3 regions of the Bradyrhizobium sp. DN3 genome follow, and region 2 is predicted to be linked to each of the others. Evidence: riboswitches for the same ligand, from Rfam matches in the RefSeq annotation. Region 2 holds a riboswitch; each other region holds the start of a gene.
The links. A riboswitch is a leader RNA that binds a small molecule or an ion and turns the genes downstream of it on or off. The one in region 2 is predicted to bind cobalamin.

Region 1 (2,263 bases), on a different contig from region 2:
GTCTTGCGCTCGCCACGTTGACTTGACTCTTTCGACAGGCGCGCTGTCGTTGGCGCGAACAATGTTGCTCGTCGCAGCCAGCCCGGCCAGGCAGATCAGGAATCGACCGAGACAAAACCATAGCGCGCGTCTTCCAGACATTTTCTTCATAACCGTCGGCCTATTCATCCACACGTCGTTCCAAAGCGGGTAACCTTCAACCTGTTATGCGCGAGCGCAAGAAGTTAGCGGCGACGCAACGGGGCGACCGCCGGTCCCGCGCGAGCATGCGCTCCCCTCTATGTCGCGCGCCGCTAACTTCAGTTGCCAGCGACAGCCTCAATTTGCTGTGCTGGACATGCCCAGCAGGAGGAGACTGGGCATGCCGAGGACTTGCATTCTTCGTGCCACGTAATAGACGGCAATTCGCACCGGTTTTGTGTCCTCTTTGTCGACTTTCCGACTTGCGCACGTTTCGATGGTTCCATTCAGCCTATCCATCGCGGCTTATGCATCCTCGCACGCAGCGGGTATTCGACGGCGCAGCGGAACGCCTCGGTGCCAAGTTCCTGATGAGAATTGGGAGCACGTGTGCCGCCATTGAACCGTTTGGTTCGGTATCGTTGCCGGAATGTGGGCTTTCGATCTCTGCCATGCCTTTGGGCACTTGCGGCCAAGGGGCCATGGCGCGTTTGGCGCCTCCTTTCGGCTCCGGAATTCGAGAGCAGCCTCAGCCAACTGCGCTTTGCACTCGATGGCTAACGACGCGAAGCCGATCTTCACCGCCGAGCATTTGGAGTCGGGCTGGCACCGCAAATCAACGTGCTCGCCGGGTATGTTGCTGGCTTCGCCAGGTGTCTTGGGCCTACTCAACCCGGATCCTGTTGGTCGAGAAGGCGGCTGGATGGCGGACGTGCTCGAAGAACCGCTGGGAAGCCGGGGCTTGCATCAAATGCGTTCTGCTCGAGGCCGCAGTCCCGACCGCGCAAGCCGCATTTGTCCCTTCCACCTATCTGGCGTGCGGGCCGCGGGCAGCTCCGATGGTCATTCCGATATCGCTGATTGGAGAGCGCTTCTACATCGTCTCAACGATAGAGATGCACGGCCATTCGCGTAGCAGATGTCGCAGCATTTAGCTTGAGACAAATCTGAGAGGTTGACGGAAGAGTTCTCTTGCCGATAATCCAAGTCGTCGAGGTTCTCCGGTTTCCATTTGATCCGGAGCTAAGAGGGAAGCCGGTGAACATGCCGGCGCTGCCCCCGCAACTGTGAGCGGCGAGCCGCTGTCCAACGATGTCACTGAAGCCTGCGCGGCTTCGGGAAGGCCGGACAGCAGCGATGACCCGCGAGCCAGGAGACCTGCCCCGACAATATATTCGTCCACGGGCGGGGTGTCCCGGTGGTGCGCCAAGCAGCCGTCGCACTGCGCGACTTCCCCTGCCTGCGTCCGCCATGGCCTTTGCCCCCAACATGGGTTAACGCTATGTCTCTTCTCTCTCTTCCGGTTGCCACGCTCGGAACGCCACGCATCGGTCCCAGGCGCGAGCTCAAACTCGCTCTAGAAAGCTACTGGGCCGGAAAAAGCAGCGAACAGCAGTTGCTCGAGGACGCAGCTGGCCTGCGTGCCGCGAACTGGGCTCGTCAGAAATCTATCGGCGTCACGGTCATTCCATCGAACGATTTCTCGCTGTATGACCAGGTGCTCGACACAAGTGTCATGGTTGGCGCCATCCCGGAGATCTACGCCTCGAAAACCGAATCCGTTTCGCTCAAGACGTACTTCGCCATGGCCCGCGGTTCACAATGCGACGACCAGGGTGCGAGTTGCGGTCACGGACCGCGCGGATTTGGCGCACCCGCGCAGGAGATGACCAAGTGGTTCGATACCAACTACCACTACATGGTCCCCGAGTTTCACAGGGGACAGACTTTCAGATTGCGCTCTCGAAAGCCGATCGAGGAGTATGAGGAAGCCAAGGCCCTTGGCTTCCAGACCCGCCCTGTCCTGATCGGGCCGGTTACATTCTTGAAGCTCGGCAAGAGTGCCGATCCTGCGTTCCTGCCACTCTCACTACTGGATGATCTGATACCGGCCTATATCGAGGTTCTGCAGGAATTGGCCAAACGCGGGGCAAATTGGGTTCAGTTCGACGAGCCCTGCCTGGTTCTTGATCTGGATGAGGGGTCGCGAAAATCTTTGCTACATGCCTATGACCGGCTCGCCAAGGAGGGCCCGGCCATCAAGATCATGGTTGCCAGCTATTTCGGCGACCTCGGCGACAAT
Region 2 (2,263 bases):
CGCCCCAGACCTTGAGGCTGTCGGAGATGCGGTAGTTGAGCTGGCCGGACGTGTCGAACGTCTTGACATTGGTATCGTCGGCAAAGCCGTTGAGCGTGGAACGGCTGATGTCGAAGCGGTAGTCCAGCCCCTGCACGTTGGTGCTGCCGCCGGAGCCGTAATGGGCGCGGAACGAGTTCAGGGAATCCCAGGAGAAGTCAGCTTCATTCCGGATCGGTCCGGTATGCGGCTGCTTGGTGACGAAGTTGATCGCGCCGCCGGCAGCGCCCTCGCCCGAGATCAGCGAGGCCGGGCCCTTCAGGAATTCCACGGCCTCGAGATTGGCGGTATCCGCGATCCGCGAGGTCATGTTCTGCGGACCGATCTTGATGCCGTTGTAGAGCGTGTTGATCTGGCTGTTGGTGAAGCCGCGCATGGAGAAGGCCGAAGGTTCAGCCGGGTTGTCGCCGGAGGTGACACCGACTGCGCCCTGCGCCACCTCGGAGACAGTGCGATAGCCCTGCTCGCGCATCGTCTCGGCCGAAATCACCTCGACGGTCGCCGGCGTTTCACGCACGGTGAGGCCGAGCCGCGAGGCGCTTTCGGCGACCGCATTGCTGTTGAGCGGCGTTGCTGCCGCGGCGGCCGGCGCGACAGGCTTGGGCGCTGCGGACGCGGCCGCCGGTCTGCGTGCAGCTGCACGGCGGGCGCTCTGCGCCTCCCGGCCCGCCGGCTTGGCCTGCTTGCGGGATTGCGCCGGCGACACCTCGACCGGCGGCAGGGGTTCGCGGGCCTGCTGCGCCAGTGCGGCAGATACATCCGCGGCGGCTAGTGACGCAAGAGCTGCGGAGGCAAGCAGGAAGCGGCGCGGTCGTACAATGCGGGTGGAAGACACGGTTCGAAACCTCGGTATGACGTCAGTGGCACGTCACAGCGAACGAGGTCTCACCCTGGGCTAATCAGCCGTCCGATGAAGCCGAATGTCTGTACTCCCCGACCGACATCTTCGCGTGTGACCACGGCTGACGGCAGGTCTCCTGGCTCGCGGGTCGTGACCGCTTCGTCGCCTTCCCGGGACCGAGGACCCAGTGGCTTCTGACGAAGGATTCACCGCTTACAGTTGCGGGGGCAGCCGCGGCATTGGGGCAATGTCCCCGCACCGCATTCCCTTTTCATCCCCTCTCGGGGAAACCGTCGAAGCCATCTAGGATTACGACCAAGACAGAGTCAATGTGCAAGCTGCGGCGTTATTGCCACAACAACCAACTTCCTCGGAGATGAGCGTGGAAGGCGAGACCTTCCTCTGGCTGATACGGCATGCACCGGTCGACGGCGTCACAGGGACGATCCACGCGGCTGACGCGCCGGCCGATCTCGGCGATCGCGCGCAATTGCAGGCCCTGCGGCAGTGCCTGCCGCGAGGCGCTGCGAGCTATGCCAGCCCGTCGCGGCGCACGGTCGAGACCGCCCAGGCGCTGGGACTCGCGCCCGAGCTGATGCCCGAATTCAGTGAACAAGATTTTGGCGCATGGACCGGCCGTCGGCATGACGAGATCGGCGCGGCTGGCGACGAGGCCTATGCGCAATTCTGGAGCGATCCGGCGCGCGGACGTCCGCCGGGCGGCGAGAGCTTTGAGGATCAGGTCACGCGCGTCCGGCTTGGGCTCTCGCGGATCGGCGCGGGCTCCGCAGCGCTCGTCGTGCATTCCGGCACGATCCGCGCTGCGCTCTGCATCGCGCTGGATCTGACACCGCACGCCGCCTTGCGCTTCGTGATCGATCCGCTGTCGCTCACCCGGATCGACCGGCTCGCCACCGGGTGGCGCGTCGTTTCCGTCAATCAGCGATTGGCCTGAGCCGGGTCAGGCCGGGCGATCCGGTACATTGGCCTGCGCAAACGTCGCCATGCCGTTGTGGAGCGCGCAAGCCGACCGCACCAGCGGCAGCGCGATCGCGGCGCCCGATCCCTCCCCAAGCCTGAGATCGAGGCTGATCAGCGGCTGCACGTTCAGCGCACGCAGCACCAGCCGATGCCCCTGCTCTGCCGATTGATGCGACGGCAGCAGGAACGGCCGGCACGACGGGTTGATCCGCACCGCCGCCAGCGCCGCCACCGACACGATGAAGCCGTCGATCAATACAGGGATGCGGCGTTGCGCAGCTGCAATGATCGCGCCTGAGATCGCCGCGATCTCGAGACCGCCGACGGCGCACAGGATGCTTTCGGGCGAAGCCCTCGCAATGCCATGGCGCGCAATCGCGGCATCGATCACCCGCGCCTTGT
Region 3 (2,263 bases), on a different contig from region 2:
GACGCATGCGGGCGTCGCTGATTGGCGATGGCTCGCGGTGGGAAGGCCGGGGCTCGTTGCGATGCAGCGCGCCTCGCGAGTGTCACTTGCCATGTTTGACGGGCAATCCCATGCGCCTCGTTGCAGTGATCATATTCGCGCTCATGACGGCGGCCTGCGATCAGGAGCAGGACATCACCGGCTCGACGTCGACCTGCCCGATGCGAAACTACAGCTACAATCCTCGCGACATGAACCAGTGCGTCAGCGCCTGCAAGTCATGCGATCACGGCACCACGGTCACCTGCACGACCTCCTGCACCCTCAAGGGGGCTCGCTGAGTTCTTGATGCGTGCGAAGGTCGGGAGCGACGCACCCAAAGTCGCTGACGACGCGCCAAAAGACAGGAGGCCGTCGGCGGTGCCCAGGCACCGGAACGATTCACTTGGATCAATCATTGAAGGAAGCGGGCAAGACGTGGAGTCCGATTGAATGGGTATGCTCGATCCCGGCCGGCTCCTGGTGTCGTGCTCGCATTGCGACGCTTGGCCGATGGCTGCCAACGTCAAACGTTCAAGCTGGTCGGCATTCCCGCGTGAGGTCCGTTTCGTGTGTTCGCGCTGCCGCCGCGAGGAGACAGCGATCGTCTCTGCCTCCGGCGAACTAACGCCGATCAAGCGCATCGATGTTCCGCCACGCGACGTCGCCGTCGCTTGGGCGCAGGCCCAGCGCCCGCGAGGGCGGACGTAGCTGCTGGGCCTCTGCTTGCGGGACGCACCGGTAGCGGCGAGTTGTCGCTGCCAGATGCAACCAGCCGATTGACTCCCGGGCTGCACGACTCGTAAAAGATCCACGACGGTTCTCCTCACGGAGATCAAAAGGGAACGTGGTGCGAGATTTTCCCAACGCTGGGATCTTCTCAATGCCATGGCTGCCCCCGCAACTGTAAGCGGCGAATCTCTCGTCCTATGCCACTGGGAATCTCGGTCCTGGGAAGGCGACGGAGAGGTCACGACCCGCGAGCCAGGAGACCTGCCGTCAGCCGTGGTCACACGCGAAGATGTCGGTCGGGGAGTACAGACATTAGCTTCACCGGAGCGATTGATCGCTCCGTCGTGAAACCTCGTTCGCTGTGACGTGCCACTGACGTCCTGCCGAGGTTTTATTCGCATGTCTTCCGTTTCCGCCGCCGTCCGGTGCCGTCGCACGGCCTGGCTGGCGTCCAGCTTCATCATTCCCGTTGTTGTCTTCAATATGAGGGGCGCCCGCGCCCAGACTGCCGCCGAGCAGTTGCCACCGGTCGAAGTGACCAGGCCCGACGATCAGAACCGCACGCGTGCCAGGGCGACCAGCGATGGCGACACGGGGAGGCGCCGGGCGATGCCGAACGGCGCGCCGACACGGACCGGCTCGTCCGGCTCTGGCGGCGAGGCGGCCAGCAACAATGGAGGCATCGTCGGCGCCGCCACGAGCGTCATCACGGCCGCCGACATCGCCCATGCGCCGTCGCAGACGCTTGCCGAGATCATCTCGACGCAAGTACCGGGCGCCCAGATCACGACGTTCTATGGCGGTCCGATCGGCGCCAAGACCAGTGTCGACCTGCGCGGCTTCGGCGCGTTCGCAACCGCCAACACGCTGGTGCTGGTCAACGGACGACGGCTGAACGACATCGACATGGCGCAGGTGGACCTTGCTACCATCCCGCTCAATTCCATCGAGCGTATCGAGATCACGCGCGGCAATTCCGGTGCGGTGCTCTATGGGGACAATGCGGTCGGCGGCGTCATCAACATCGCCACCAAGAACGGCGTCGGCGGACCGCCCATGGCCGCGCGCATCGAGGCCGGCTTCGGCTAGTTCAACACCAGGCTCGGCAACGTCTCGACATCGCTCAATTCCGGTCCGTGGTCGACCTCGTTTTACGGCAATACCGTCAAGACCGATGGCTATCGCGACAACAATCGCTATTCCCAGGAGAACGGTATCGGCAATCTGAACTACACGACGCCGGGGTTGACTGCTTTCCTGACCGTGACCAGCGACAATCAGGAACTGCGACTGCCGGGGGGCCGCACCGTCGATCCCTCGATCGGCCTCGACGAGCTCGCGACTAACCGGAAGGGGACCAGCACGCCCTTCAACTATGCTAACCAGCAAGGTATTGGCGCGACAGCGGGCTTCACAAAAACCCTGGTGAACGGCGTCGATCTCATCGTCGACGGCGGCATGCGCGACAAGAGGCAGCAGAGTGCATTCTTCTCCAGTCCGACGCCGGCGCCCG

Region 1: linked by a shared signal. The riboswitch ahead of metE (5-methyltetrahydropteroyltriglutamate--homocysteine S-methyltransferase) and the one ahead of AAE027_RS20670 (TonB-dependent receptor) in region 2 are both predicted to bind cobalamin.
Region 3: linked by a shared signal. The riboswitch ahead of AAE027_RS32635 (TonB-dependent receptor) and the one ahead of AAE027_RS20670 (TonB-dependent receptor) in region 2 are both predicted to bind cobalamin.

The regions. Positions count from the first base shown of each region.
Region 1 covers NZ_JAULLN010000020.1:132,992-135,254, reverse strand. The annotation lists gene AAE027_RS27300 (nodulate formation efficiency C protein) at 1-168, opposite strand, end outside; cobalamin riboswitch at 1,158-1,360, shown strand; gene metE (5-methyltetrahydropteroyltriglutamate--homocysteine S-methyltransferase) at 1,463-2,263, shown strand, end outside.
Region 2 covers NZ_JAULLN010000013.1:189,962-192,224, forward strand. The annotation lists gene AAE027_RS20670 (TonB-dependent receptor) at 1-874, opposite strand, end outside; cobalamin riboswitch at 990-1,190, opposite strand; gene AAE027_RS20675 (histidine phosphatase family protein) at 1,263-1,835, shown strand; gene cobT (nicotinate-nucleotide--dimethylbenzimidazole phosphoribosyltransferase) at 1,842-2,263, opposite strand, start outside.
Region 3 covers NZ_JAULLN010000030.1:1,950-4,212, reverse strand. The annotation lists gene AAE027_RS32645 (hypothetical protein) at 111-320, shown strand; gene AAE027_RS32640 (hypothetical protein) at 472-729, shown strand; cobalamin riboswitch at 819-1,033, shown strand; partial or broken gene AAE027_RS32635 (TonB-dependent receptor) at 1,234-2,263, shown strand, end outside.